2 regions of the Streptomyces zhihengii genome follow, and region 2 is predicted to be linked to the other one. Evidence: riboswitches for the same ligand, from Rfam matches in the RefSeq annotation. Region 2 holds a riboswitch; the other holds the start of a gene.
The links. A riboswitch is a leader RNA that binds a small molecule or an ion and turns the genes downstream of it on or off. The one in region 2 is predicted to bind S-adenosylmethionine.

Region 1 (14,251 bases), 1.5 Mb from region 2:
TGGCGGTCCTCTTCTGCGACTTGGACGGTTTCAAGTCGATCAACGACCGGTTCGGGCACCAGACCGGTGACGCGGTGCTGGTCGAGGTCGCGCGCCGGCTCACCACCGGCGTGCGGGACGGGGACACCGTCGCCCGGCTCGGCGGCGACGAATTCGTGGTCCTCGCCGACGGCCTGGGCGCCGCGGACGCCGCCGACCTCGCCGTACGCCTGCGGAACGCGATCATCCTCCCGATCCGGGTCGGCGGCCGGGGTGTCCGGGTCGGTGCGAGCTTCGGCATCGGCTGGGCGGAGTGCGGGATGTCCGTCGAGGAGGTCCTCCAGTCCGCCGACCAGCGGATGTACGTGGAGAAGCGGTCCCGTGCCAAGGTCCACCGCCGGGCCGGATGAGGCGCAGGACACCCGATGGGGTGAGTGGAACCGGGTAGGCTCGCCTGGCGTCAGCATTGTGCTGACGAGATGGTGAGGAGTGACTGGATGACGGCCGCGAACAACGGCGCAGGCACGCCCGAGAACGACGACCCGTTCGGCTACCTGTACGAGGACGGTCAGGCGGCGGGTGCCACCCCGCCCGGCCAGGGGCGCGGTTACGGCTACCCCGGTCCGGCCGCGCAGCCCGGTGTGCCGCGCACCTCGTACAACCAGGTCCGCACGGTCGGCGAGCGCCGTCAGTACACCCAGCCGCAGGTCCCGCCGCAGCAGGGCCACGGTCAGCAGGGCGGCTACGGTCAGCAGCAGCAGGGCTACGGCCAGCCGACCGCCGCCTACGCGGCTCCGGAGACCTACCCGGGCGGCCCGCAGACGCGGCAGACGTCCGTGTCCCCGCAGGGCGGCCACGGCCGCGGCGGCGGCCCGAACACCCGGGGTCTGCTGATCGGCGCCATCGCGGTGGTCGCGGTCGTGGTGATAGGCATCGGCGCCGCGCTGATGACGAGCGGTGACGAGAAGGACAAGGCGAACGGCGAGCCCGGCACCGGCGGTTCCCCCACGGCGGCGGAGTCCGTGAAGCCGAGCGAGCAGCCGTCGAAGGACCCCGAGGGCCCGGTCGAGCTGCCCAAGCAGGACGCCGCCACCCTCTCGCTGGGCGGCCCGGCGACCGCGGCGAACACCGTCCCCGGCGCCAAGGGCACCGGCGGCGGCTATGTGATGTTCAACGGTGAGGGCGGCTCGGCGAGCTGGTCCGTGGACGTGCCGGAGGCCGGCGCGTACACGATGTACCTCACCTACAGCGTGCCCGGCAAGGACGCGAAGACCTCGCTCACGATCAACGGGCAGACGCCCCGCGAGCTGAACATGGCGAACTTCGCGAAGGCCGGAGAGGGCGACTGGGAGAAGGGGTGGACCAACACCTACGCCTACGTCAACCTCAACAAGGGCAAGAACGACCTGAAGATCTCCTGCGAGGCGGGCAACCAGTGCGACGCCTACCTGGACCAGGTCTGGCTGGAGGCCGGCCAGAAGGGCTGACGCCCCTTGGGCCCGCGGCGCCTCCCGGTGCCGCGCCCGGCGAACGTGTCACGGAGCCCCTCGCGCGAGCGGGGGGCTCCGCGGCGTTCGGGGGCGGCGCGCTCCCGGGGGCGGGCGCGGGGTCGGGGCGGATCGCGACGAAGGGGGCGCGGGGCGCGACCGGATGCGGGGGCGGTTCCGGCGGGTCAGCCGGTGGCGGATCGTTCCGTCACCGTGACGCGCCCCAGCAGCTCCTCGTAGGCCGCGGTGTCGTACTCGCCCGCGGCCGGTGCGAGGACGGTCGCCGCCGACAGGGCGACCGCGCGCGCCAGGCGCTCCGGCCAGGGCAGGCCCTCCACCAGGCCGGAGAGCAGTCCCGCGACCGCGGAGTCGCCCGCGCCGGTCGGGTTGCCCGCCACCGGGGCCGGCGGCGCGGCCTGCCAGAGGCCGTCGGGGGTGGCGGCGAGCAGGCCGTCGGGGCCCAGTGAGCCGACGACGGCGTGGGCGCCGCGGCGCCGGGCGTCCCGCACCGCGCGCCGCGGCTCGCGGGAGCCGGTGAGACGGGCGAGTTCCTCGGCGTTGGGCTTGACCAGGTCGGGCCGGGCGGCGACGCCCCGGAGGAGCGGCTCCCCGCTGGTGTCCAGCAGCACCGGGACGTCCGCGGCGCGGGCGCGGCGGACGAGGTCGGCGTAGGCGCCGACGTGGACGCCTGGCGGGAGGCTGCCGCAGAGGGCGACCGCGGCGGCGTCCGCCAGCAGGCCCTCGTAGGCGCCGAGGAAGGCGGACCACTCGGCGGCGGTGACGGCCGGACCGGGCTCGTTGAGCTGGGTGGTGTCGCCGCTGGTGCCGTCGACGACCGCGAGGGTGCGGCGGGTGGTGCCGGCGACGGGCACCAGGGCGTCGCGCAGGGGCAGCGGGGCGAGCATCTCGCGCAGCGCGTCGCCGGTGCGGCCGCCGGCGAAGCCGGTGACGACGGTGTCGTGGCCCAGGGCCGCGAGGACCCGTGCCACGTTGAGGCCCTTGCCGCCGGGGCGCTCCTCGACGCCGGCCACCCGGTGGGTGGCGTGCGGGGTGAGGGCCGGGACCCGGTAGGTGATGTCCAGGGCGGCGTTGAGCGTGACCGTCAGGATCACCCGTACACCTCTTTGGGAAGCGTCTGCTGTGCTCGTACGGGTCCTGATCATGCCAAACGGAGGGCGGTCGGCCCAAGAGCCGCCGTCCGGCCCGGGGCCGGCCGCCCTCCGTCGCGTCGCTGTTCCGCGCCGTGCTGTCGCTGCCTCGGGCGCCTGCCCGGGGCGCCTCAGCCGGCCTGCGGGTCGACCACCCAGGCGCCCCGGCGCATCACGCCCTTGAGCCGGAAGTCCTCGTCCAGGACGACGAGGTCGGCGTCCTTGCCCGGCTCCAGGGAGCCGATCCGGTCCCAGGCGCCGAGCAGCTTCGCCGGGTTGGCGGAGATCGCCCGGACGACGTCCTCCACGGGGATCCGGTCGACGGTGACCGCACGGCGGAACGCGGTGTCCTGGGTGAGCGTGGAGCCGGCGATCGAGTCGCCCTCGACCAGCCGGGCCACCCCGTCCCTGACCTCGACGGCCAGCGGCCCGAGCTGGTAGCGGCCGTCGCCGAAGCCCGCCGCGTCCATGGCGTCGGTGATGAACGCGACGCGGCCGGCGCCCGCGGCGTTGAAGGCGAGCTCCAGCGCGGCGGGGTGCAGGTGGACGCCGTCGTTGATCAGCTCGACGGTGACCCGCTCGTCCTCCAGCAGGGCGGCGATCGGCCCGGGCGCGCGGTGGCCGAGGGCGGGCATCGCGTTGAAGAGGTGGGTGGCGACGGTGGCGCCGGCGTCGATCGCCTCGGCGGTCTGCTCGTAGGTGGCGTCCGTGTGGCCGATCGCGGCGATCACGCCGTGCTCGGCCAGCAGCCGCACCGAGTCGATGCCGCCGGGCAGTTCGGTGGCGAGGGTGACCATCTTCGCGGTGCCGCGGGCGGCGTCGAGCAGCTTGCGGACCTCGGCCGGGTCGGGGTCGCGCAGCAGGGACTCGCTGTGGGCGCCCTTGCGGCAGGGCGAGATGAACGGGCCCTCGAAGTGGATGCCGGCGAGGTCGCCCTGCTCGACGAGTTCGGAGAGGAACCCGGCTCGGTGGGCGAGGAAGTCCATCTCGCCGGTGACCGTGGAGGCGACCAGGGTGGTCGTGCCGTGCCGGCGGTGGGTGTCGACGCCCTTGAGCACCTCCTCGGCCGTGCCGGAGGTGAAGGAGGCGCCGCCGCCGCCGTGGTTGTGGATGTCGACGAAGCCGGGGACGAGCCAGTGGCCGGACAGGTCGGTCACGGGGGCGTCGGCGCCCGCTGCGCCGGCGATCCTCGTGCCCTCGACGACGACCCGTCCGTTCTCGACGGTCCCGGTCGGAAGCACCACGCGGGCTCCGGCCAGAACGGTGGCTGTGGCGCGAGCGGCCATCAGTCGGTTACCTCCGTGGCGAGTAGATCCCAGGCGAGCAGCCCTGCGCCCAGGCATCCGGCGGTGTCCCCGAGGGCCGCCGGGACGATCGCGGGCAGTTTCTGGAAGGTGACGCGTTCCTCGACCGCCGCCCGCAGCGGTGTGAACAAGGTTTCCCCCGCTTCGGCGAGCCCGCCACCGATGATCAGGGTCCGGGGGTCCAGCAGGGTGAGCGCGGTGACCAGGCCGTCGGCGAGGGCGTCGACCGCCTCCTGCCAGACGGCGACCGCCCGTTCGTCGCCCGACGCGACGGCCTTCGCGCAGTCGGCGGCGTCGGCCGCCGGGTCGCCGGACGCGGCGGCCCAGGCGCGGGTGACGGCGGCGGCGGAGGCCAGGGTCTCCAGACAGCCGCGGCGGCCGCAGCCGCACTCGGGGCCGTCGGGGCGCACGGTGATGTGCCCGATCTCGCCCGCGCTGCCGTGCGCCCCGGCCTCGATGGCGCCGTCGATCCCGATGGCGCCCGCGATGCCGGTGCCGAGGGGGACGAAGAAGAAGCGGTCGGCGCCCCGGCCGGCCCCGATGCGGCCTTCGGCGAGACCGCCGGTGCGGACGTCGTGGCCGAGCGCGACGGGGATGGCGCCGAGCCGGTCGCTCAGCAGCTTCCGCAGCGGTACGTCGCGCCAGCCGAGGTTCGCGGCGTAGACGGCGACGCCCGCCTCGGCGTCGACGATGCCCGGCACGGCCACGCCGGCGGCCTCCGCGGGCTGCCCGAGGTGGGTGACGCCGTGCGCGCGGAGGTCCTCGGCGAAACCGAGGATCGACTCCACGACGGCGTCGGCGCCGCGCTCCCGCCCGGTCGCCCGCCGCGCCTCGTGCAGCAGGGTCCCGTCCGCGCCGACGAGGGCGGCCTTCATACCGGTGCCGCCCACATCGAGGGCGATGACATGTCTCACGGGGACAGTGTTCCCCCTGGACGGGGAATAGGTCTAGTCCACTTACCGAGATTGTTACCAGTGCATACAAACGGGGGAACCGAGCGCCCCTCGTGCGCCGGGGCGCACGTTGCCGAAGCGAGACCGACAGTGGTGTAGACCTCATGGGGCCGCATGGGAGAATCTACGTTCGTTCCGCAGGGCGTCACGGGGGATGACTCGTACCGAACGGGGCATGTCACGCAACCAACGGCAGAGGGTGGGGAGAACCGTGAAGCGGCCCTTCATAGGTCTGACCGCGGCGGCCGCCGCACTTGGCATGACGGTCTCGCTGGCCGGCTGCGGCGGTGACAGCGGATCGGACGCCGTCACCCTCCGGCTGGTCGCCGCCGACTACGACGTCGCGGGCGGCGAGAGCAGCAAGAAGTACTGGGCGGACCTCACCGCGGCGTTCGAGGCCGAGCACCCCGGCATCGAGGTCGACGTCCGCATCGAGTCCTGGAACGACGTCGACCGCACGGTCGCCGAGATGGTCGAGGCCGGGGACGCCCCCGACATCGCGCAGATCGGCGCCTACGCCGACTACGCGGCGGACGACCTGCTCTACTCCGCGGACGAACTGCTCTCCATCCCCGTCCAGTCTAACTTCCTCGTCCCGCTGACCGACGCCGGCGAGCAGCAGCGCACCCAGTACGGGCTGCCGTTCGCCGCCTCCACGCGGCTGCTCTTCTACAACAAGGAACTGTTCGCGGAGGCGGGCATCGACGAGGCCCCGCAGACCTGGACCGAACTCGCCGCGGACGCCCGCAGGCTCAAGTCCCGCACCGACGCGGAGTACCCCTTCGCGCTGCCGCTCGGCCCGGAGGAGGCCCAGGCGGAGACGATGATGTGGCTGCTCAGCGGGGGCGCGGGCTACACCGACGCGGTCGACACCTACCAGATCGACTCCAAGGCCAACATCGCCACCTTCGAGTGGCTCCGGGACAACCTGGTCGAGCCCGGGCTGACCGGTCCGGTCGCCCCCGCCGAGCTCAACCGCAAGGACGCGTTCGCGGCGTTCACCCGGGGCGAGGTCGGCATGCTCAACGGCCACCCCTCGCTGATGCAGGCCGCGCGGAACAAGGGCGTCGAGGTCGGAGCCGTCGCCCTGCCGGGGCGGGACGGCCAGGCCAAGGCGTCCATGGGCGTCGCCGACTGGATCATGGGCTTCAAGGAGAACGGGCACCGCGAGGAGATCGGCGAGTTCCTGGACTTCGTCTTCAGCGACGAGAACGTCCTCGCCTTCGCGGGCCAGAACGACCTGCTGCCGGTGACGGTGTCCGCCTCCGAGGCGATGGAGCAGGACCCGGAGCACCGGGACCTGCGGGAGTTCCTCGCGGAGCTGCCGGAGTCGGTCCTGCCGCCGGTCGGCAAGACGTCGTGGGCGGCGGTCAGCGAGAGCGTGAAGAAGAAGGTCGGCACCGCGGTCGCGCCCGGCGGGAGCCCGGCGGCGACGCTCGGGGCGATCCAGCGGGACGCGTCGGCCGCGGAGGCGGCGGAGTAGGCCGGGGCGTGCCGCGGTGCAGGCCGGGGCGTGCCCCGGAGTAGGCCGCGGAGGCGGCGGAGCAGGCCGGGGCGTGCCGCGGTGGGCCCCGGGTGGCGGCTTCCGGCCGGTTCGGCGGCCTCGGCGCGGGCCGGGCGGGGCCGTTCCGTGCCGGGTGTCGGGGGGCGGGGCTAGGTTGGTGGGATGACCGAGGAGTCCGGCGGCGGCGCGGGGAACGGGGCGCTCAGTGAGCGGGAGAGCGCTGTTCTCGCCATGGAGCAGCGCTCGTGGCCGGGGCCCGGGGCCAAGGAGCGGGCGATCAGGGAGCAGCTCGGGATGTCGCCCGTGCGCTACTACCAGCTGCTCAACGCCCTGCTCGACGACCGGCGGGCCCTCGCCCACGACCCGGTGACCGTCAACCGGCTTCGCCGTGTGAGGGACGCGAGGAGAAGTCGCCGATAGGGTCGGTGACATGGGCAGCTCCCCGTACGCACACACCATGCCGACGCCGTCCACTCCCGAGGGCCGTGACGGCCTGGCGGCGATCCTCGACCGGCCGGCCGGCACCGTCGTCGCCCTCGACTTCGACGGCACCCTCGCCGACATCGTCCCCGACCCCGAACAGGCCCGCGCCCACGAGCGCGCCGTCCCCGCGCTGGCCGCGCTCGCGCCCCGGGTGGGCTCGGTCGTCGTCATCACCGGCCGGCCCGCCGGGGTCGCCGTGCGCTACGGCGGCTTCGCCGGGGTCGAGGGCCTCGACGGCCTGGTGGTCCTCGGCCACTACGGCGCCGAACGCTGGGACGCGGCCACCGGCACCGTGACCGCGCCCGCGCCGCACCCCGGGGTCGCCGCCGTCCGCGCGGAACTGCCCGGGTTCCTGGACGCGATCGGGGCGTGGCAGGGCACCTGGATCGAGGAGAAGGGCCGCGCGGTCGCGGTCCACACCCGCCGCGCGGAGGACCCGCAGGCGGCGTTCGACGCGCTGCGGGAGCCGCTGGCGTCGCTGGCGTCCCGCCACGGGCTGGTCCTGGAGCCGGGCCGCATGGTCCTCGAACTGCGGCCCCCGGGCATGGACAAGGGCGTGGCGCTCGCCGAGTACGTGCGAGAGGTGGGGGCGACGTCCGTCCTCTACGCCGGGGACGACCTCGGCGACCTCGCGGCGTACACGGCGGTCGACAAGCTGCGCTCGGACGGGACGCCGGGGGTGCTGGTGTGCAGCGGCGACGAGGTGCCGGAGCTGGGGGAGCGGGCGGACGTGGTGGTGGCGGGACCGGGGGCGGTCGCCGACCTCTTGTCGGCCCTCGCCGAACGCCTCCCCTAGCGGGGTCTCCCGCCTCGGGGGCGCTGCCCCCGAGCCCCCGCGCCTCAATCTCCCCCTACGGCCTGGCGGCCGTGGGAGGTGCCCCCATGCGGGGCTGGGATGGTGTGGCCGCCCCTGTACCGCCGGCGGGTCTGACTTGAGCCTGCGCTGCCGGGGAGCGCGGCGTCTTTGCGGGGGCGCTGCCCCCGGACCCCCGCGCCTCAAGCGCCGGCGGGGCTGACAATGTCAGCCCCGCCGGCGCTTGAGGCGACCGCGCGGAGCGCGGTGCGGGATCACGGGCGGACGCCCGGGACGGGACGGCGGGTGACACGCACCGGCCCGAAGGCCGGACGGCGCCGGCACTCGACGGACCCCGGCTGCCCGGGTAACGCTCCCGGTGCGGGACCGGTCACCTTGGGCAGCCCCCCGTGCGAGACGCCTCACCCCACCGCAAGCGCCCCGGCGCGGGACCCCGGTCACTCCGAGCGAGCGCGCCCCCGGCGCGCCCCCCTCACAGCGCGCGCAGCGCCTCCAGCTGGTCCAGGAACCAGCGGCGGGGTGGGAGGGCGGTGGCGGCGGCGGCGAGGTGTTCGGTGCGGTCGGCGCGGTCGGCGGGGGGCATGGTCAGGGCGCGATGGAGGGCGTCCGCCGTGGCCGTGACGTCGTACGGGTTGACGGTGATCGCGAACTCGCCCAGCTCCTCGTGGGCGCCCGCCTCGCGGGAGAGGACGAGGGCGCAGCCGGCGTCGGAGACGACGGGGACCTCCTTGGCGACCAGGTTCATGCCGTCGCGGATCGGGTTGACCAGGGCGACGTCGGCCATCCGGTACGCAGCGAGGGACCGGGCGAAGTCGTCCTTGACGTGCACCAGGACGGGCTGCCACCCGGGCGTCCCCCAGGTGTCGTTGATCTCCGCCGCCAGGCGGGACACCTCGGCGGTGTAGTCGCGGTAGACGGCGAGGTCCTGCCGGGACGGGTAGGCGAGGGCGATGTGCACGACGCGCTCGCGCCACTCGGGGCGGCTTTCGAGCAGCTCCCGGTAGGCGAGCAGCCCGCGCACGATGTTCTTGGACAGCTCGGTGCGGTCGACGCGGACGACGGTGCGGCGGTCGGGGCCGACGGCTTCGCGCAGTTCGGCGAGGCGCTCGTCGACGTCGGGGCGGTGGGCGCGTTCGCGCAGGAAGTCGGCGTCGGCGCCGAGGCCGTGCACGCCGGTCGCGGTGCGGCCGGTCCCGCCGACGACGTGGTCGCAGCAGGCGGTGAAGGCGTCGGCCCAGCGCCGGGTGAGGAAGCCGAGCCGGTCGGCGCCGAGCATGCCGCGCAGCAGTTCCCCGGCGATGTCGTCGGGCAGCAGGCCGAAGTACTCGGGCGGCGCCCACGGCGTGTGCGAGAAATGGCCGATTCGCAGGTCCGGGCGGAGCTCGCGCAGCATCCCGGGCGTCAGGGCCAGGTGGTAGTCCTGGACGAGGACGGCCGCTTCGGGGGCGGCCGCCTGGGCCAGGGCCTCGGCGAAGGCGCGGTTGTAGGCGCGGTAGGAGTCCCACTGGCGGCGGAACTCCTGGTCGAAGGCCGGTTCCAGCGGGGTCTGGTAGAGCATGTGGTGCACGAACCACAGGACCGAGTTCGCGATGCCGTTGTAGGCGTCGGTGTGGACCTGAGGGTCGATGTCGAGCATCCGGACGCCCGGCTCGCCCACCCCGCGCCGCACGGCCTCGCGGTCGCCGTCGCCGAGGGCGGCGCACACCCACAGGGACTGTTCGCCGGAGCCGATGGCGGAGAGGCCGGAGACGAGGCCGCCGCCCCCGCGGCGTGCTTCGAGTTCCCCGGCCTCGGTCGCCGTGTAGGAGACCGGGCCGCGGTTGGACGCGACGAGGATCTGGGCAAGGTCGGTGACCATGTGGCGAACCTAGCCCGTGCCGGGTCCCCTCAAACGTGCGTGCGGCTGCGCCGCAGGTCAGTGGTCCCGTTTCCGGCCACGGGACGCCGCGACGGCGACCACGCCGGCGGCGGTGAGGCTGAGCGCGACCCCGCCCAGCAGCCAGAGCTGCTCGGCGGTGGACCCGGTCCGCGCGAGCTCGGCGGGGGCGGCGTGGGCGGTCTGCCCGCCCGAGGCGCCCGAGGCGGCCGAGGTGCCTGAAACACCCGATGCGCCCGAAGCGGCCGATGCGCCCGGGGCGGCCTGCGCGTCCGGAGCGGTGAGGGCGGTAAGGGCGGTCCCGGCCGCCGCGTCCTCCGCGCCGGCGGGCGCGGCCACCGGCACCGGCCCCGGGGCGTCCACCGGGACGGGCACGGGCGCGGCGGCGGCCGGGGCGGGGGCGGCCGCGCCGAGGAGGGCGGTCGCGGTCACCGTGAGGGTGCCGAGGAGCCGGGCCGCCCGGGCGGGCGCGCGGCGGGCACGGGAGCGGCGGACGTCAGGGGTGAGGGCGTGCAGCACGGCGTACATACATCGGAAAGGTAGACAAAATGCCCGGCGGTGCCGGGTTATGCCGCGCGACGCGCCGCGTACTCACCGATCTCGCGCATCGGCGGGCGTTCCTCCGTGTCCACCGGGTGGGTGCGCGGGACGAAGCCCTGTGCGGAACGCTCGAACTGGGTGAGCGCCGGGCGGACCAAGTGACCGCGCGCCAGTCTCAGTTGGGCGGTGCGGTAGATGGTCGCGGCCATCCGGCCGAGGGCCTGGCCGTCCTGGTGGCGGTGCAGGCGGGTGCCCACGTCGACCTGGGCGAGGGCGTCCATGCCGACCAGGTTCAGCGCGTCGACGAGCAGGCCCAGCTCGACGCCGTAGCCGACGGGGAACGGCAGTTGTTCGAGCAGCGTGCGCCGGGCCGCGTACTCGCCGCCGAGCGGCTGGACGAATCCGGCCAGTTGCGGCCAGTGCAGGTTGAGCAGCGGGCGGGCCACCAGCTCCGTCACCCGGCCGCCCTGGCCGGGTTCGTTGCCGTACGGGCGGTCGTACATCGCCTTGACGAACTGCACGTCGGGCTCGGTGAGCAGCGGGCCGACGATGCCGGAGACGAAGTCCGCGGAGAACTCGCGCAGGTCCGCGTCGACGAAGCAGACGATGTCGCCGCCGGTCGCCAGCAGCGAGCGCCACAGCACCTCGCCCTTGCCCGGCACGGCGGGCAGCCGCGGGAGGATCGCGTCGCGGTGCACCACCCGGGCGCCCGCCTCCCGCGCGACCTCGGCCGTCCGGTCCGTGGACCCGGAGTCCACGACCACCAGCTCGTCGACGAGCGGCACCGCGTCCGTCATCAGCTCGTCGCGGATCACGGTGACGATCTCGCCGACGGTGGCCTCCTCGTTCAGGGCGGGGAGGACCACGCTGACCGTGGTGTTCTGCTTGGCGGCGAGCAGCCGGCCCAGGGGGCGGTCGGCCACCGACCAGGACCGCCGGGCCAGCCAGCGCTCCACCTCATCCAGCACGTGATCTCCATCTCGCGGATCGGACGACCAGCTCAAACCGTCCGGGGGTTCGGTTACAGTCTTGAACAACGCGGACGGCCGTTGCATGTCGGGGTCGTCACGCGGACAAGCCCAACAATCGAATACCGCTCATCCAGAGGGGCAGAGGGATACGGCCCGTTGAAGCCCCGGCAACCCTCCAGCCGGTCTCGTTCTCATCAGAAGCGAGGCTCCCGGCTAGGGAAGGTGCCAAATCCGTCTCATGGCGAGATGCGCCATGAGGAAGATGAGGAGAAAGGGCCTCGCCTCCATGGCTTCACAGACTGTCGTGACCACTGCCGACACCGTCGACCTCGGACCCGCCGCCGGCCTCTCGTGCCGCGAGTGCGGCGAGCGCTTCGCCCTCGGTCCGATCTTCGCCTGCGAGATCTGTTTCGGGCCGCTCGAAGTGGCCTACGACTTCCCGAGCGGCGACCCCGAGGGCCTGCGCAAGCGGATCGAGAACGGTCCCGAGAACATCTGGCGCTACGCCCCGCTGCTGCCCGTCCCCGCCGACGTGGCCGACAAGCCGAACCTGAACCCGGGCTGGACCAAGCTCGTCAAGGCGGACAACCTCGCCCGCGAGCTGGGCGTCGAGACGGGGAAGCTCTTCGTCAAGGACGACTCCGGCAACCCGACGCACTCCTTCAAGGACCGCGTCGTCGCCCAGGCCATCGAGGCCGCGCGCGCCTTCGGCTTCACCACCCTGTCCTGCTCGTCCACGGGCAACCTGGCCGGCGCGGTGGGCGCCGCCGCCGCCCGGGCCGGGTTCCGCTCCTGCGTCTTCATCCCGCACGACCTGGAGCAGGGCAAGGTCGTCATGGCCGCGGTGTACGGCGGCGAGCTCGTCGGCATCGAGGGCAACTACGACGACGTGAACCGTTTCTGCTCGGAGCTCATCGGCGACCCGGCGGGCGAGGGCTGGGGCTTCGTCAACGTCAACCTCCGCCCGTACTACGGCGAGGGCTCCAAGACGCTGGCGTACGAGATCTGCGAGCAGCTCGGCTGGCGGATCCCGGACCAGATCGTCATCCCGATCGCCTCCGGCTCCCAGCTCACCAAGATCGACAAGGGCATCCAGGAGCTGATCAAGCTCGGGCTCGTCGAGGACCGGCCGTACAAGATCTTCGGCGCGCAGGCCGAGGGCTGCTCCCCGGTGTCGGTGGCCTTCAAGGCCGGCCACGACGTGGTGCGCCCGCAGAAGCCGGACACCATCGCCAAGTCCCTGGCGATCGGCAACCCGGCCGACGGCCCGTACGTCCTGGACATCTGCCGCCGCACCGGCGGCGCCGTCGAGGACGTCACGGACGAGCAGATCGTGGACGCGATCAAGCTGCTGGCCCGCACCGAGGGCATCTTCACGGAGACCGCGGGCGGCACCACCCTCGGTGTGGCGAAGAAGCTGATCGAGGCCGGCGCCATCGACCCGTCCCTGACCACGGTCGTCATCAACACGGGTGACGGCCTGAAGACCCTCGACGCGGTGGCCCCCACAGCGGGTATGTCCGCAGTCATCCGCCCCAACCTGGACTCTTTCCGAGAGGCTGGCCTCGCATGAGCGTCAACGTCCGCATCCCCACCATCCTGCGCACCTACACGGGCGGCCGGGCCGAGGTGAGTGCCGAGGGCGCGACCCTCGCGCAGGTCATCGAGGACCTGGAGAAGAACCACACCGGGATCGCCGCCCGCGTCCTGGACGACCAGGGCAAGCTGCGCCGCTTCGTGAACGTGTACGTGAACGACGACGACGTGCGCTTCGAGCAGGGCCTCGACACCGCGACGCCGGACGGCGCGGGCGTCTCGATCATCCCCGCCGTGGCCGGCGGCTGCTGATCCTTTCCCGCGTTTCTCGCCCGGTTCGGGGGCGAGTTACCCAGAGTTACCGAATTGCCCCCTCCGCTCGAGAAGCGGAGGGGGCAATTCTGCATGGTTAGACGCGATAGAGTCTGGGAAGCCCCCTCCGCCGACCCGGCTCGAATGCGCCCCGCACCGTAAGAATGCGGCCAAAGTCTGCGGTCGAATTGCCTTAAAAGTGCCGCTATGTCGGGCCCGACTTGCCCGGGAATTCAGCGGATTCGCAGGGATCGGCCGATCGGCCGTGCCCGGATTTCTCGTCCGACTGACCTGTTGCAGAGGGCAGTTGGGCAGATACATTCAGCCGCGGTCGACGCGTTCCGGCGCACACCCCTCCTGTCGGGGGTGAGGTCTACCCAGGGTCCGCGAAGTGCGGTCCTGCGCAAGGGCCAGTAATAGGGGAGTTAGGCATGGCTCAGGGCACCGTCAAGTGGTTCAACGCGGAGAAGGGGTACGGCTTCATCGCGGTCGACGGTGGTGCGGATGTTTTCGTCCACTACAGCGCGATCCAGATGGACGGGTACCGCACCCTTGAAGAAGGTCAGCGAGTCGAATTCGAGATCTCGCAGGGCCAGAAGGGTCCGCAGGCGGACATGGTCAAGCTCGCCGTCTGATCCGACTGATCCAGGCGCGTTCGGCCACCGACGCACTCACGCACGAGGGGCTCGCATCCCACCCGGGACGCGGGCCCCTCGTGCGTGCGCGCGTGCGCGCGGAGGCAAGCGGCCGTTCCCCGGCGGCGCTTGCGCCCTCCCGCCGCCCGGCCACCGCCCCTCACCGGGCCTTCTTCGAAGGCGCTTGCACTCTCAGGGGTCGAGTGCTAATCATTGGCGTTAGCACTCTCCCAGTGAGAGTGACAGAACTTGGATCGTTCAGGTGAGGTCGGCGAGCCGGGTGGGGCAAGGAACCACCGGGCTCGCGGACCGTCCGTCGCGGGCACCTGACGCGATCCGAAGCAATCCACCCCAGTCCGGGAGGACCACTTCACATGGCCAAGATCATCGCGTTCGACGAGGAGGCACGGCGCGGTCTCGAGCGCGGGATGAACCAGCTCGCCGACGCCGTCAAGGTCACCCTTGGCCCCAAGGGTCGCAACGTCGTCCTCGAGAAGAAGTGGGGCGCCCCCACGATCACCAACGATGGTGTGTCCATCGCCAAGGAGATCGAGCTCGAGGACCCGTACGAGAAGATCGGCGCCGAGCTGGTCAAGGAAGTCGCGAAGAAGACGGACGACGTCGCCGGTGACGGCACGACGACCGCGACGGTCCTGGCCCAGGCGCTGGTCCGCGAGGGCCTGCGCAACGTAGCCGCCGGCGCCAACCC
Region 2 (14,251 bases):
CGCCGCCCTCGGCGGACCCCACGGGGAACCCCTCGGGCACGCCGTCGGGCCCGTCCGGCGTCCCGACGACCCCCGCGCCCACCGGCGACGCGGTCGTCCCCGGGCCGGCGGCGACCGACGACGACGACAGCAACGACGACGCCGACGACGCCGGTGAAGAGAACTGACCGCCGGATATCCGCACGGGTCCGCATCCTGCTCTGGCTCCTGCTGGTCATGACGGTGGCGCTCGCCGCCGTCGCCATGACCACCAGGTCGCTGCTGCTGCGCGACATCGACCACCGGATCAACCAGCTCCTCACCCAGGAGACCCAGGAGTTCGCGAACTTCGTGCCGCAGGGTGTCGACCCGGACACCGGCCGTACCTTCACGGACCCGGACAAGCTGCTGAGGGTCTTCCTCCAGCGCCAGTACTCCGACCCGGACGAGGAACTGCTCGGCCTGACCCGGGCCCCCGGGCAGCGCGTCCATGTGATCCGGCAGTCCCGCGAGATCCGTCCCGACATCGCCCTCCACCCCGACCGGGCCTCGCTCACCGCGATCCTCGACGCGGAGGGCGGCGCCGGGGTGCTGTCCCGGCCCCAGGGCGAGGTCCGCTGGGCGAAGGTGCCGATCCGGGCCGCCGCCCCCGGCGCCGAGGCCGCCTTCGTCGTCGCCTTCCACTCCGAGAGCGAGCGGGCCATCGCCGACGAGGCGTTCCGCACCCTGCTCGCCATCTCCGGGGTCGCCCTGATCACCGTGACCGGCATCGGCTGGGCGGTCGCCGGCCGCATCCTGGCACCCGTGCGGGTGGTCCGGGCCACCGCCGAGAAGCTCACCGAGCAGGACCTGACCCGGCGCATCCCCGTGCAGGGCCGCGACGACATCGCCGCGCTCGCCGAGACCTTCAACGCCATGCTGGACCGGCTGGAGAGCGCGTTCGCCGGGCAGCGCCAGTTCGTCGACGACGCCGGGCACGAGCTGCGCACCCCGATCACCATCGTGCGCGGCCATCTGGAGCTGATGGGCGACGACCCGGCGGAGCAGCGCGAGACCGTCCGGCTGGTCACCGACGAGCTGGACCGGATGAGCCGGATCGTGGAGGACCTGCTGCTGCTGGCGAAGGCCGAGCGGCCGGACTTCGTCCGCCCCGAACCCGTCCAGCTCGGCGAGCTGACCGCGGACGTCTTCGTCAAGGCACGCGCGCTCGGCGAACGCGACTGGGTGCTCGACCAGGTCGCCGACCGGGAGGCCTGGCTCGACCCGCAGCGCATCACCCAGGCCATGGTGCAGCTCGCGCAGAACGCCGTGCAGCACACCGTGCCCGGGGCCAGGATCCGCATCGGCTCCCGCGAGCAGGAGGGCCGCGTCGAGCTGTACGTGGCGGACAGCGGACCGGGTGTGCAGCCCCAGGACGCCGAGGTGATCTTCGAACGGTTCCGCCGCGGCACGGCCCGCCGCGGCGCCCGCACCAGCGGCGCGGGGCTCGGCCTGTCCATCGTCCGCGCCATAGCCGAGGGCCACCGGGGCGGCCGGGTGGAACTGCGCCCCGCCGAGGGCGCGGGCAGCGGCGCCGTGTTCGTACTCGTCATGGAGGAAGCCCTGTGAACCGCATTCTGATCGCCGAGGACGAGGACCGGATCGCCTCCTTCGTGGAGAAGGGGCTGCGGGCCAACGGCTTCACGACCACCGTCGCCGCCGACGGCGACACCGCGCTCGACTACGCCGTCAGCGGCGGCTTCGACCTGATGCTGCTGGACATCGGCCTGCCCGGACGCGACGGGTTCACCGTGCTGCGGGAACTGCGCGAGGCCCGGGTCACCCTGCCCGTGGTCGTGCTCACCGCCCGCGACTCGGTGCGGGACACCGTCGCCGGTCTGGAGGGCGGGGCCGACGACTGGATGACCAAACCGTTCCGCTTCGAGGAACTGCTGGCCCGGGTGCGGCTGCGGCTGCGCACCGCGGCCCGCGCGCCCGAGGTCACGGTGCTGCGCAGCGGTGACCTCACCCTCGACCTGCGCACCCGCAGGGCCCGGGCGGCGGAGCGCACCGTCGACCTGACGGCCCGTGAGTTCGTGCTGCTGGAGCTGTTCCTGCGGCATCCGGGGCAGGTGCTGTCCCGGGAGCAGATCCTGTCCCACGTCTGGGGCTACGACTTCGACCCGGGCTCCAACATCGTGGACGTGTACGTCAGGGCGCTGCGCAAGAAGCTCGGCGCGCACCGGCTGGAGACGGTACGGGGCATGGGCTACCGGCTGCCCTGACCCGCGCCCGCGGCGCGGGCCGGGGGATGAACTTCCCTTCATCGACGGCTCATCGGCGGCTCACGGCCGGGCCGAAGACTGAATGCCGTGAACCTCTCCCTGCGCCAGGCGGCCTGGCTCTGCGCGGCGCTCAGCATCTGCGCCGTGCTCGCCGTCCCCGGCACCTTCCCGTCGCTGGGCGGTGACGCCCGGCTCACCCTCGCCGTCTTCGCGCTCGCCACCTGCGCCTGGATCGCGGCCCCGGTCGACGACACCTATGTCGCCCTGGGCGCCGGCCTGGCGCTCACCGCGACCGGCGTGATCAGCTCCGACACCCTCTTCGCCACCCTCGGGGACGCGACGATCTGGCTGCTGATCTGCGCGTTCGTCATCGCCGCCGCGGTCACCAGGACCGGGCTCGCGGGACGGGCGGCCGCCTTCCTGGTGAGCGGGGCGCGCAGCGTGCGGCAGCTCGTGCACCTGACCACGGCCGCGCTGGTGGTGACCGCGTTCGCGGTACCCGCCACCTCCGGCCGGGCGGCCCTCGCGCTGCCGGTGTTCCTGGCGCTCGCCCGGGCGCTGGCGGAGCGGCGGCGGCTGGTGGTGATGCTGGCGCTGCTCTTCCCCACGGTGATCCTGCTCTCCGCGGTGGCCACCCTCATCGGCGCGGGCGCGCACCTGATCACGGTGGGCGTGCTGTTCGAGCAGACCGGTCAGCGGATCGGCTTCGTCGAATGGCTGGTGCTCGGGCTGCCGCTCGCGGTGGTCGCCTCGCACCTGGCGGCCGAGGCGGTCCTGCTGACGACGACCTCCCGCGCCGACCGCTCCGGGCCCGTCCGGATCACGGCCGCCCAGCTCCAGGAGCACTCCCCCACCCCCGTCACCGGACCGCTCAGCACGGCGGAGGCCCGCTGCACGGTGCTGCTCGCCACCGTGGTCGCCCTGTGGTGCAGCGAACCGCTGCACGGGGTGCCGCCGGCGCTGGTCGCGCTGATCGGCGCCGTCGTCGCCGCCTCCCCCGCGCTCGGCACGGTGCGGCTGAAGGACGGGCTGCGGACGGTGCCCTGGCCGCTGCTGCTGTTCATGGCGGCGACCACCGCGATGGGCGTGGCGCTGGTCGACTCGGGCGCCGCGGGCCATCTGGTGGGCGGGCTGCCCGGCTCGCTGCCGCCGTGGTTCTTCCTCACCGTGGTCGTGCTCGTCAGCACGGCGGCCCATCTGGTGCTCCAGTCCCGCTCGGCCCGCTCCTCGGTGCTGGTGCCCCTGGTGGTGGCGGCGGCCGTCGGCTCGGGCGTCAACCCGGTGGCCGCCGCGCTGGCGTCGACGGCCGCCGCGGGCTTCTGCCACACCCTGCCCGCCTCGGCCAAGCCCGTCGCCCTCTTCTTCGAACCACCGGAGAAGGTGCCCACCTTCACCCCGCGCGACCTGCTCCGGCTCTCGGCGCTCCTCGCGCCGCTCAGCGCGGCGGTGGTGCTGCTGTTCGTGCTCCTCGTCTGGCCGCTGCTCGGCGTGCCCGTCCTCCAGGAGTAGGGGCCGGCGGCCCCGGCCGCTCCCCGCCCCCTGCCGGGGCACCGCACCGGCAGCTCTCCCGCGCCCCGGGGCGCGGCCGGCCCCCGGACCCGCCGGGATCCACACGAAAGGCCCCGCCATGAGCCACCGCCCCTACCGTGTCGCCGTCGCACCGAGCGGCTTCAAGGAGTCCCTGTCCGCCCGTCAGGCGGCCCTGTCCATCGCCGAGGGCCTGCGCAGGGTGGTCCCCGACGCCGAACTCGACCTGATCCCGCTCGTCGACGGCGGCGAGGGCACCGCGGAGGCGCTGGCCCAGGCGGCCGGCGGCAGGCTGGTGCCGTGCACGGCGACCGGGCCCGTCGGGCTGCCGGTGCGCACCCACTTCGCCGTGCTCGGCGACGGCACCGCCGTCGTGGAGATGGCCGCCGTCGCCGGCCTCGGCATGGTGCCCCGCGACCGCCGCGACCCGTGCGCCACCACCACCTTCGGCGTCGGCGAACTGATCCGGGCGGCCCTCGGCACCGGTGCCCGGCGGATCCTCGTGGGCTGCGGCGACTCCGGCACCAGCGACGGCGGCGCCGGGGCGCTCCAGGCCCTCGGCGCCCGGCTGCTGGACGCCGAGGGGCGCGAACTGCCGCACGGCGGGGCGGCGCTGGCCCGGCTCGCGCGGATCGACGCCTCGGGGCTGGACCCGCGGCTGCGCCGGGCGGAGATCCTGGTGGCCTGCAATCCGTACAACGTGCTCTGCGGCGAGCGGGGGGTGGCCCGGGTCTTCGGGCCGCAGAAGGGCGCCGGCCCCGCCGACGTCGAGCGGCTGTCGGCGGCCCTGGAGCAGTGGGCAGCCGTGCTGACCCGCGACCTCGCGCCCGGGGTCGACCCGCGGACCGCGCCCGGCACGGGGGCCTCGGGCGGGCTCGGCGCGGGCCTCGCCGCGCTCGGCGCCCGGCTGCTGCCGCGCTTCGAGGTCCTGCTCGGCCACGTCGACCTCGACGCCCGGCTCGCCCGCGCCGACCTGGTCATCACCGCCGAGGGCTCGCTCGACCGGCAGACCGTGCGCGGCAAGGTGCCCGCCGAGGTGGCCCGCCGGGCGAAGGCCCTGGGCGTGCCCGTGCTGGCGCTGGCGGGCACCCTCGGCCAGGGGGTCGACGAGGTCACGGCCGCGGGAGTGGACGCCTACGGGTCGATCCTGCCCGCGCCCGTGGCGCTGCCCGAAGCACTGGACCGCGCGGGCGAGTTCCTCGCCGACGCCGCCGAACGCACCCTGCGGATGGTCCTGGTGGGCACCCGGCTCGCGGCCTGAGGGCTCAGCCGCGGTCCGGCACGCAGCGGCCGTTCTCGGTGCGGTACTTCCACTGCGCGCCCTGGCTCACCAGCTCCCGCACCGCCGTCACGAAGCGCTCGACGTGCTCGTCGGGGGTGCCGGCGCCGAAGCTGACCCGGATCGCGTTCAGCGACCGCTCCCCCGGGGCCGCGTCCGGGGCGCCGCACTCGCCGACGTCCTGCGGGTCGCTGCCGAGCAGGGTGCGCACCAGCGGGTGGGCGCAGAAGAGTCCGTCGCGGACACCGATCCCGTACTCGGCGGACAGCGCGGCGGCGAAGTGCGAGCTGTTCCAGCCGTCGACGACGAAGGAGATGACGCCGACCCGGGGCGCGTCGTCGCCGAAGAGGGAGAGCACCCGCACCTCGGGCACCTCGGCGAGACCGGCGCGCACCGTGTCGATCAGGTGCCGCTCGCGGGCGACCAGCGCGTCGAAACCGGCCTCGGTGAGGGCCTTGCAGGCGGAGGCGATCGCGTAGACGCCGATCACGTTCGGGGAGCCGGCCTCGTGGCGGGCGGCCGTGGTGTGCCACTCGACGTCCACCCCGCCGTCGGCGCGCCGGGCCACCGTGCGGGAGGCGCCGCCCCCCGCGAGGTAGGGCTCGGCCGCCTGGAGCCAGTCGGCCCGTCCGGCGAGCACCCCGGAGCCGAAGGGCGCGTACAGCTTGTGCCCGGAGAAGGCGACCCAGTCGACGTCCAGGTCCCGCACGGACACCGGGTGGTGGGGGGCGAGCTGCGCCGCGTCGAGCACGATCCGGGCGCCGTGGGCGTGCGCGGCGGCGGCGAGTTCGCGCACCGGCCACAGCTCGCCGGTGACGTTGGAGGCGCCGGTGACGCACACCAGGGCGGGGCCGTACGGCTCCCGGTCGGCGAGCGCCCGCTCCAGGGTGCGCACCGCGTCGGCCGGGGTGCGGGGCGCGTCGAGGTAGGTGACGTCGGCGTCGCTCCAGGGCAGCAGCGAGGCGTGGTGCTCGGTCTCGAAGACGAAGACCCGGCACCCGGCGGGCAGCGCGGCGGCGAGCAGGTTGAGGGAGTCGGTGGTGGAGCGGGTGAAGACGACCTGGTCGTCGTCGCGGCAGTCGAGGAACTCGTGCACCGTGCGGCGGCTGTTCTCGAACAGGTCGGTGGAGAGCTGCGAGAGGTACCCGGCGCCGCGGTGGACGCTGCCGTAGTAGGGGGCGTACGCGGCCACGTCGTCCCACACGCGCTGGAGGGCGGGGGCGCTGGCGGCGTAGTCGAGGGCGGCGTAGGTGACCTCGCCGCCGGTCACCAGCGGCACGGTGACGTCGCGGCCGAGGACCGGCAGCGGTGCGGCGCAGCAGGGTTCGGCGTCGGACGCGGCGGCGGCGACCGGGGCGGGGACGACGGTGGTGGCGGGCTCGGCGGTGGCAACGGGGGCGACGGTGGCGACGGCGTCAGGGCGCACGGACATGGCGGTAACTCCCGGCGGAGAAGGGCGAATTGGCTTCTGCTCACCCGTGGAAGGGGTACGGGTGTGATGCCTCGACGCACGGGGATCACCGTGCGGAGGGTGGAGAAGGGGCGGAAACGCCCTAGCGCATTCGCTTGCTCACGGGACAGCTCCTCGAGGACCAGGACCCCAGAGCCGTGAAGGGGTCCGCGCTTGCCGCAGACCTCGCTGCCTGCGGCCTGGTCTTCACCCGGGGCACCCCGCCACGGACGGAGGGTTGCCGGACAGCGGGCCGGGGCCGTAGTCGCTGTCACTCATGACCTTGGGGAGCATCCTGCCACATGTCCCCGCCTGTGCAAGGGCGCGGTCCACGATCCGGACCGCGCCCGGCGCCGTCAGGCGTTGCTCGCGGCCACCCAGCGCTCCAGCGTCGCCCGGGCGGCGCCCGAGTCGATGGACTCGGCGGCCCGCTCGACCCCGGCCGCCAGCCGCTCCTCCAGACCGGCACCGGTGGGCTCCAGGGCCGCGAGGGCGGCGGCGGAGTTCAGCAGGACGGCGTCCCGCACGGGGCCCTGCTCGCCGGCCAGCAGCCGGCGCGCCACATCGGCGTTGTAGGAGGCGTCGGCGCCGCGCAGGGCCTCCACCGGCACCAGGCCGATGCCGATGTCCCGCGGGTCGAAGGACCGCTCGTCCACGGAGCCGTCGCGGACGACCCAGACCCGGGAGGTGGCCGTCGTCGTCAGCTCGTCCAGTCCGTCGTCGCCGCGGAAGACCAGCGCGGAGGAGCCGCGCTCGGCGAGCACGCCCGCGACGATCCGAGCCACCCGGGTGTCGGCGACACCGGTGGCCTGCGCGGTGACCCGGGCGGGGTTGGTGAGCGGGCCGAGGAAGTTGAAGACGGTGCGGATGCCGAGCTCCTTGCGGGCGACGGCGACGTGCCGCAGCGCCGGGTGGAACTTGACCGCGAAGCAGAAGGTGATGCCCGCCTCCGCGGCCACCTCGGCCACCCGCCGGGGGGTCAGCTCCAGATTGACGCCGAGCTTCTCCAGCACGTCGGACGAGCCGCTCGCGGAGGAGGCGGCGCGGTTGCCGTGCTTCACGACCTTGGCCCCGGTGCCGGCGACGACGATCGCCGACATGGTGGAGATGTTGACCGTCCGGGCGCCGTCGCCGCCGGTGCCGACGATGTCGACGCTGGGGCCGGGCACGTCGATCAGGTTGGCGTGCTCGTACATGGTGCGGACCAGGCCGGAGATCTCCTCCACGGTCTCGCCCTTGGCCCGCAGCGCGGTCACGAAGCCGGCGATCTGCGCGTTGGTCGCCTCCCCGCTGAGGATGCGGTCCATGGCCCAGGCGGTCGCGTCCGCGCTCTGGTCGCGGTTGTCCAGCAGGGCGTCCAGCACCTTGGGCCAGGAGTGTGCCGCCACGCTGTCGCCGCCGATCGGGGTCACAACGTTCATGGTCCGCTCCAGGGTCCACAGCTACGAACAGGATGGTCTCCACCCTATCCAGCCCCGGGCACGCCGAAGGGCCCCGTCCAGCGGATGGACGGGGCCCTTCGGTGCCCCCTGGGGGGCGTGTGGCGACTCTCAGGTCAGGTGATCAGTGGTGGCCGTGGCCGCTGGTGATCTCCTTGTACTCGTCGGCGGTCGGCTTGGCGATCTGGCTGTCGCCGCCGTAGTACGACTTGCTCAGCCGGACGCGCATCTTCTCCATGACGCCGACCTTGCGCTTCACGCCGTTCTCGTCGACCGTGGGGCCGATCTCCGCGGGCTTGTACTGCTCGTGGGCGGTCAGCTTGTATCGGTCGCCCGCACCCAGCGGCTCGTGGATCTCGACGAACTCACCGTGCGGCAGGCGCTTGATGATGCCGGACTCGCGTCCGTGCAGCACCTTCTCCTTGTCGCGGCGCTGGAGACCCAGGCAGATCCGCTTGGTGATGATGAACGCGAGGACGGGCCCGACGAAGTACGTGATGCGCACGAACCAGGTGATCGCGTTGATCGACATGTGGAAGTGCGTCGCGAAGATGTCGTTTCCGCCGCCGAGCAGCATGATCACGTAGCCGACGACCCAGGCGACACCGAGGGCGGTGCGCGTCGGGGCGTTGCGCGGGCGGTCCAGGATGTGGTGCTCGCGCTTGTCGCCGGTGATCCAGGACTCGATGAACGGGTACATCGCGATGGCCCCGAGGACCACACCGAAGACGACCAGCGGGACGAACACGCCCAGGACCAGCGTGTGGCCCCACAGGTTGATCTCCCAGCCCGGCATCACACGGATCAGACCCTCGGCGAAGCCCATGTACCAGTCGGGCTGCGCGCCGGTGGACACCTGGTCCGGCCGGTAGGGGCCGAGCGCCCAGATCGGGTTGATCGTGAACAGCGCGGAGATGATCGCGATGACACCGAAGACCAGGAAGAAGAAGCCTCCGGCCTTCGCCATGTAGACCGGCAGCAGCGGCATGCCGACGACGTTCTTGTTGGTCTTGCCGGGACCCGCGAACTGCGTGTGCTTGTGGTAGAAGACCAGGATCAGGTGGGCCACCACGAGGCCGAGCATGATGCCCGGCAGCAGCAGGATGTGGATCGAGTAGAACCGGGCGATGATGTCGTGGCCCGGGAACTCCCCGCCGAACAGGAACATCGAGATGTAGGTGCCGACGATCGGCACCGACAGGATCGCGCCCTGCGTGAAGCGGACACCGGTGCCGGAGAGCAGGTCGTCCGGGAGCGAGTAGCCGGTGAAACCGGTGAACATGCCGAGGACGAACAGCAGGAAGCCGAACAGCCAGTTGATCTCACGCGGCTTGCGGAACGCGCCGGTGAAGAAGACGCGCATCATGTGCACGAACATGCCGGCGAGGAAGATCAGCGCGGCCCAGTGGTGGATCTGCCGGATGAGCAGACCACCGCGGACGTCGAAGCTGATGTCCAGCGTCGAGGCGTACGCCTCGGTCATCCGGATGCCCTGCATCGGCACGTACGAGCCGTGGTACTCGATCTCGTTCATGCTCGGGTGGAAGAACAGCGTCAGGTACACACCCGTGAGGATGATGATGATGAAGCTGTAGAGGCAGATCTCGCCGAGCATGAAGGACCAGTGGTCCGGGAAGATCTTGCGCATGTTGGCCTTGGCCAGGGAGTAGATCCCGAGCCGGCCGTCGGCCCAGTCGGCGACCTTCTCGCCGGCCGGTGCCTTTTTCTTCGTGTCTGTCACAGTGCTCATCCGCGCTCCCAGAAGGCAGGACCGACGGGCTCTTCGAAGTCGCCGAGCGCCTCGAGGTTGCCCTCGGCGTTCACGCCGATCCGCAGCTGCGGGAGCGGGTGACCGGCCGGACCGAAGATGACGCGGGCGCCGTCGGAGAGGTCGAAGGTGGACTGGTGGCACGGGCAGAGGACGTGGTGCGTCTGCTGCTCGTACAGGCTGATCGGGCAGCCGACGTGGGTGCAGATCTTCGAGTACGCGACGATGCCGTCGACGGACCACTCGAGCTCGCGCTTGTCCTTGATCTCCTCCGGCTGGATCCGGACGATCATGACGGCGGCCTTGGCGATCTCGTTGTTGAAGTCGTGGTTGCTCTCCTCCAGGCCCTCGGGCTTGACGAAGGTGAGCGAACCGACGACGACGTCCTCGGGACGCAGCGGCTCGTTGGTGTTCATGTTGATGAGCAGCTTGCCCTTGGCCCACAGCGTCTTGCGGAGCTTGTCCTCGGGCAGCGGGCCCAGCTCGCGCAGCAGCACCACACCGGAGAGCGGCACCATGGCCAGCGCGCCGAACATGGTGTTGCGGATCAGCTTGCGGCGGCCGATGGCCGACTCGCGCGCACCGTCCGCGAAGTCCGACAGCACCTTGGCCTTGACCTCGGGGGCGGCCTCGATCGGGTGACGGTCGTCCGCCACCTCGACGTCGGACATCAGGGTGCGCGCCCAGTGGACGGCGCCCGCGCCGATGAGGAAGAGCGCCAGACCCAGGGTCAGACCGAGCGACAGGTTGAGCGCGCTGACGTGGCCGATCGGCCAGACGTAGACGATCTTGTCGATCGGGAAGATCACGAACGAGGCGATGAAGCCGATCGTGGCCAGCATCGACAGCGTGAACATCAGGGCCACGGAGCGCTCGGAGCGCTTGGCGGCCCGCTCGTCGATGTCCTGGATGCGCGGCTTGTGGGCCGGCAGTCCCGGATCGGCGAAGGGGTCCTCGTCGTGCTGGACGACGGCGGTGCCCCCGCCGTGTGCCGCGTCGTGCGCGGTGCCCTGCTCAGCCGGCAGGTTCTCTTCTGAATTCTCTTGGCTACTCATGACTTCTTGGCCTTAGCGGTGTGGGCCGCGACCCAGACGGCAACAGCGATCAGGGAGCCCAGACCGAAGATCCAGCCGAACAGGCCCTCGGCCACCGGGCCGAGACCGCCGAGTGCGAAGCCGCCCGGGGAGGGCGTGTCGTCGCTGTTGACGGCCTTGACGTACGCGATGATGTCGCGCTTCTCCTGCTCGGGCATGATCCCGTCGGGGAAGGACGGCATGTTCTGCGGGCCCGTCTGCATGGCCTCGTACAGGTGCTTCGGGCTGACGCCGTTCAGGTCGGGGGCGTACTTGCCCTCGGTCAGCGCGCCGCCCTTGCCGGTGAAGTTGTGGCACTGGGCGCAGTTGGTGCGGAACAGCTCGCCACCGTTGGCGATGTCCGCCTCGGCCGGGTCGAACTGCTCCTCGGTCGGAGTGATCGGACCGGCTCCCAGGGAGGCGACGTACGCAGCGAGCTGGTCGATCTCCTTCTGGGAGTAGATGTTCGGCTTCTTCGGCACCTGGGCGCCGGGCTGCTGGGCGGGCATACGGCCCGTGCCGACCTGGAAGTCGACGGCGGCCGAGCCGACGCCGACCAGGGACGGTCCGTCGGAGGTGCCCTGACCGCCGGTTCCGTGGCAGCTGGCGCAGCCGACGGTGTAGAGCTTCTGGCCCTCCTTGATGGCGAGGGACTGGGCGGTTTCATCGGCCTGCGCCTTGTCCGCGGGTGCGAACGCGGCGTACAGCCCCCCAGTGGCCGCCAGCGCGAGGAGTAGGACGACGACCGCCGCCAGCGGATGGCGTCGTCGTGCGGAGAGCTTTTTCACGGATTACCCCGGTGTCAGGATCTTCTGCGTCGATGCTTCTGGACTGTGTCTGCTTCAGGCGGTCCGCTTCGTGGCGGCCGCCCGCGCCGATTACTTGATCATGTAGATCGTGGCGAAGAGGCCGATCCAGACGACATCGACGAAGTGCCAGTAGTAGGACACGACGATGGCGGCGGTTGCCTGCTCGTGGGTGAATCTCCTGGCCGCGTACGTCCTGCCGAGTACCAGCAGGAAGGCGATGAGACCGCCTGTCACGTGCAGACCGTGGAAGCCGGTGGTCAGGTAGAACACGGAGCCGTACGGGTCGGACGAGAGGGAGAGCCCCTCGTGCTTGACCAGCTCGGTGTACTCGAAGACCTGGCCTCCGATGAAGATCGCACCCATCACGAACGTGATGATGAACCACGTGCGGAGCTTCTTCACATCGCCCCGCTCGGCGGCGAAGACGCCGAGCTGGCAGGTGAGGGAAGAGAGCACCAGGATCGTGGTGTTGGTAGCCGAGAACGGGAAGTTCAGCGTGTCGGCCTTCTCGGCCCAGAACTCGGCACCCGTCACCGATCGCAGGGTGAAGTACATCGCGAAGAGGGCCGCGAAGAACATCAGCTCGGAACTCAACCAGATGATGGTTCCGACGCTGGTGAGGTTCGGTCGATTGACCGACGGGTGCGCGTGCCCGGTTTCTACTGTCGTTGCTGTCGCCACGACCGACATTATGTCGGTCGCTTATCCCGCCCTCACTCCGGGGGGTGCCGTTCGGTGTGTTGGTGCCCCCCACCGGGAACGGGAGCCACCCCGAACGGCCCATCGAAGAGCTGTCCGAACCGGTGTTGACAGCGAGTCGGGAGGAGTAGCATCCGCGGCACAAGCCCTGTTCGTACGAGGCGGAGGAACCATGCAGTCGAGCGCCACGGTCCTGGTCTACAGCGACGACGCGAACACCCGCGAGCAGGTGCGGCTGGCCGCGGGACGCAGGCCGGCGGCGGACGTCCCGCCGGTGACGTTCGTGGAGTGCGCGACGCTGCCCGCCGTCCTGGCGGCGCTGGACGCCGGGGGCGTCGACGTGTGCGTGCTGGACGGCGAGACGGTGCCCGCGGGCGGTATGGGGGTGTGCCGGCAGATCAAGGACGAGATCTTCGACTGCCCGCCCGTGCTGCTGCTGATGGGGCGCCCCCAGGACGCCTGGCTGGCCACCTGGAGCCGCGCCGAGGCCGCGGTGACCCTCCCGGTCGACCCGGTCGAGTTCCCGGAGGCCCTGGCGGCCCTCCTGCGCGACAGGCTCTCCCTGGACGCGTGAGACGCCCCGGCGAGCGAGCCGAAGGGGCGCCGGCGGTGCCGAAAGGGAGAACGCGCGGAGGTCCCGAGGTACGAGGGACCGAGCACGATCGACCGTCGACACCGCCTTCAGCGCCCCGGAGGCGAGCCGAGCCCTAGACAGCGGGCCGCAGGCGGGCGGTGGTGGCGGAGGGGCCGGTTTCCTCGGGGGTGGCGCCGCTGAGGGCGCTGCCCTCGCGCCACTTGTCCCAGGAGAGGTTCCAGTCGCCGAAGCCGTTCCCGAACGTGTCCATCATGTTGCCGAAGCTGTTGACGACCTGGACGATGTCGCCGGGGCGGACGGTCTCGAAGAACCACTCCGCGTTCGACGTGGACATCCCGGTGCAGCCGTGGCTGACGTTCGCCGAGCCCTGCGATCCGACGGACCAGGGCGCGGCGTGGACGTATTCACCGCTCCAGGTGACCCGGGTGGCCCAGTAGACGGGCAGGTCGTAGGACTCGGAGCTGCCTTCGGCGATGCCGATGCTGGTGCCCCGCATCCGGACGAACTGCTCCTTGGCGAGCACCACCTTGACGCCGTTGCGGGTGTCGAAGCCGGGCTTGCCGGTGGTCACCGGAATGGTGTTGATCACTTCGCCGTTGCGCTTGACGACCATCGAGTGGGAGCCGGCGTCGGTGATGGCCTCGATGCGGTCGCCGATGGTGAGCTTGAGGGCCTTGGAGCTGCCGCCGTAGAGCTTCCCGGCCACCTTGACGCCCTTGAGGTTGCTGGAGGCGGTGACGGTCGCTCCGGCGGGCCAGTAGTCCTTCGGGCGGTAGTGGAGGAGCTTGTCGTCCACCCAGTACCAGGAGCCCTCCACGGCGGGCCTGGAGCCGACCTTGAGGGCCCGCTCGACGACCCGCCGGGCCTTCTTGTCCTTCACCGCCATGCTGAGCTTGGCGGTGATCGGCTGTCCCACGCCGTAGGTGCCGGCCTCCGGGCCGAACTCGGCGGTGAGGAACCGCTTGGCGGGGGTGGTCTCGAAGGTGAGGACGCGTACGCCGGGGGCGCCGTCCTCGTCCTCGGTGGAGACCCGCATGGTGTAGCGGGCGCCGGCGGCCAGCGGGGCTGTGGAGCGCCAGCGGACGCCGTCGGCGGAGAGTTCGCCGGCGAGTCGGCGTCCGGCGTCGTCCGTGACGGTGACATCGGTGATCCGGCCGCTGTCACCCTTGGCGGTGACTTCGAGCGGCTTGTCCGGGTCGACCTTGCTGCTGCCTGCCTTCGTGTTGAAGGAGACCTGTCCGGCGGCGTCGAAGGGCTGCGCGGACAACGGGTTCTCGTCGGGCTCGCCGCATGCGGTCGCGACCGTCCCGAGGGTCACGGCCAGCACGATGCAGCTGACGACGGTGCGGAAGTGCGGCGTGTGGTTCAT

Region 1: another riboswitch for S-adenosylmethionine. It lies ahead of thrC (threonine synthase); the one in region 2 lies ahead of JE024_RS25545 (aminotransferase class V-fold PLP-dependent enzyme).

Annotation. Positions count from the first base shown of each region.
Region 1 is NZ_JAFEJA010000001.1:4,548,130-4,562,380, forward strand. Features, by position in the region: gene cdgB (diguanylate cyclase CdgB) at 1-389, shown strand, start outside; gene JE024_RS19160 (carbohydrate-binding protein) at 477-1,466, shown strand; gene JE024_RS19165 (1-phosphofructokinase family hexose kinase) at 1,652-2,578, opposite strand; gene nagA (N-acetylglucosamine-6-phosphate deacetylase) at 2,746-3,900, opposite strand; gene JE024_RS19175 (ROK family protein) at 3,900-4,832, opposite strand; gene JE024_RS19180 (extracellular solute-binding protein) at 5,071-6,354, shown strand; gene JE024_RS19185 (DUF3263 domain-containing protein) at 6,538-6,795, shown strand; gene otsB (trehalose-phosphatase) at 6,806-7,654, shown strand; gene JE024_RS19195 (alpha,alpha-trehalose-phosphate synthase (UDP-forming)) at 8,145-9,530, opposite strand; gene JE024_RS19200 (hypothetical protein) at 9,588-10,076, opposite strand; gene JE024_RS19205 (glucosyl-3-phosphoglycerate synthase) at 10,115-11,056, opposite strand; SAM riboswitch class I at 11,183-11,328, shown strand; gene thrC (threonine synthase) at 11,322-12,632, shown strand; gene JE024_RS19215 (MoaD/ThiS family protein) at 12,629-12,907, shown strand; gene JE024_RS19220 (cold-shock protein) at 13,339-13,542, shown strand; gene groL (chaperonin GroEL) at 13,917-14,251, shown strand, end outside.
Region 2 is NZ_JAFEJA010000001.1:6,013,802-6,028,052, reverse strand. Features, by position in the region: gene JE024_RS25570 (small hydrophilic protein) at 1-167, shown strand, start outside; gene JE024_RS25565 (sensor histidine kinase) at 217-1,587, shown strand; gene JE024_RS25560 (response regulator transcription factor) at 1,584-2,243, shown strand; gene JE024_RS25555 (SLC13 family permease) at 2,331-3,752, shown strand; gene JE024_RS25550 (glycerate kinase family protein) at 3,871-5,031, shown strand; gene JE024_RS25545 (aminotransferase class V-fold PLP-dependent enzyme) at 5,036-6,481, opposite strand; SAM riboswitch class IV at 6,665-6,782, opposite strand; gene trpD (anthranilate phosphoribosyltransferase) at 6,856-7,920, opposite strand; gene qcrB (cytochrome bc1 complex cytochrome b subunit) at 8,063-9,688, opposite strand; gene qcrA (cytochrome bc1 complex Rieske iron-sulfur subunit) at 9,685-10,761, opposite strand; gene qcrC (cytochrome bc1 complex diheme cytochrome c subunit) at 10,758-11,567, opposite strand; gene ctaE (aa3-type cytochrome oxidase subunit III) at 11,658-12,278, opposite strand; gene JE024_RS25515 (DNA-binding transcriptional response regulator) at 12,460-12,861, shown strand; gene JE024_RS25510 (L,D-transpeptidase) at 12,995-14,251, opposite strand.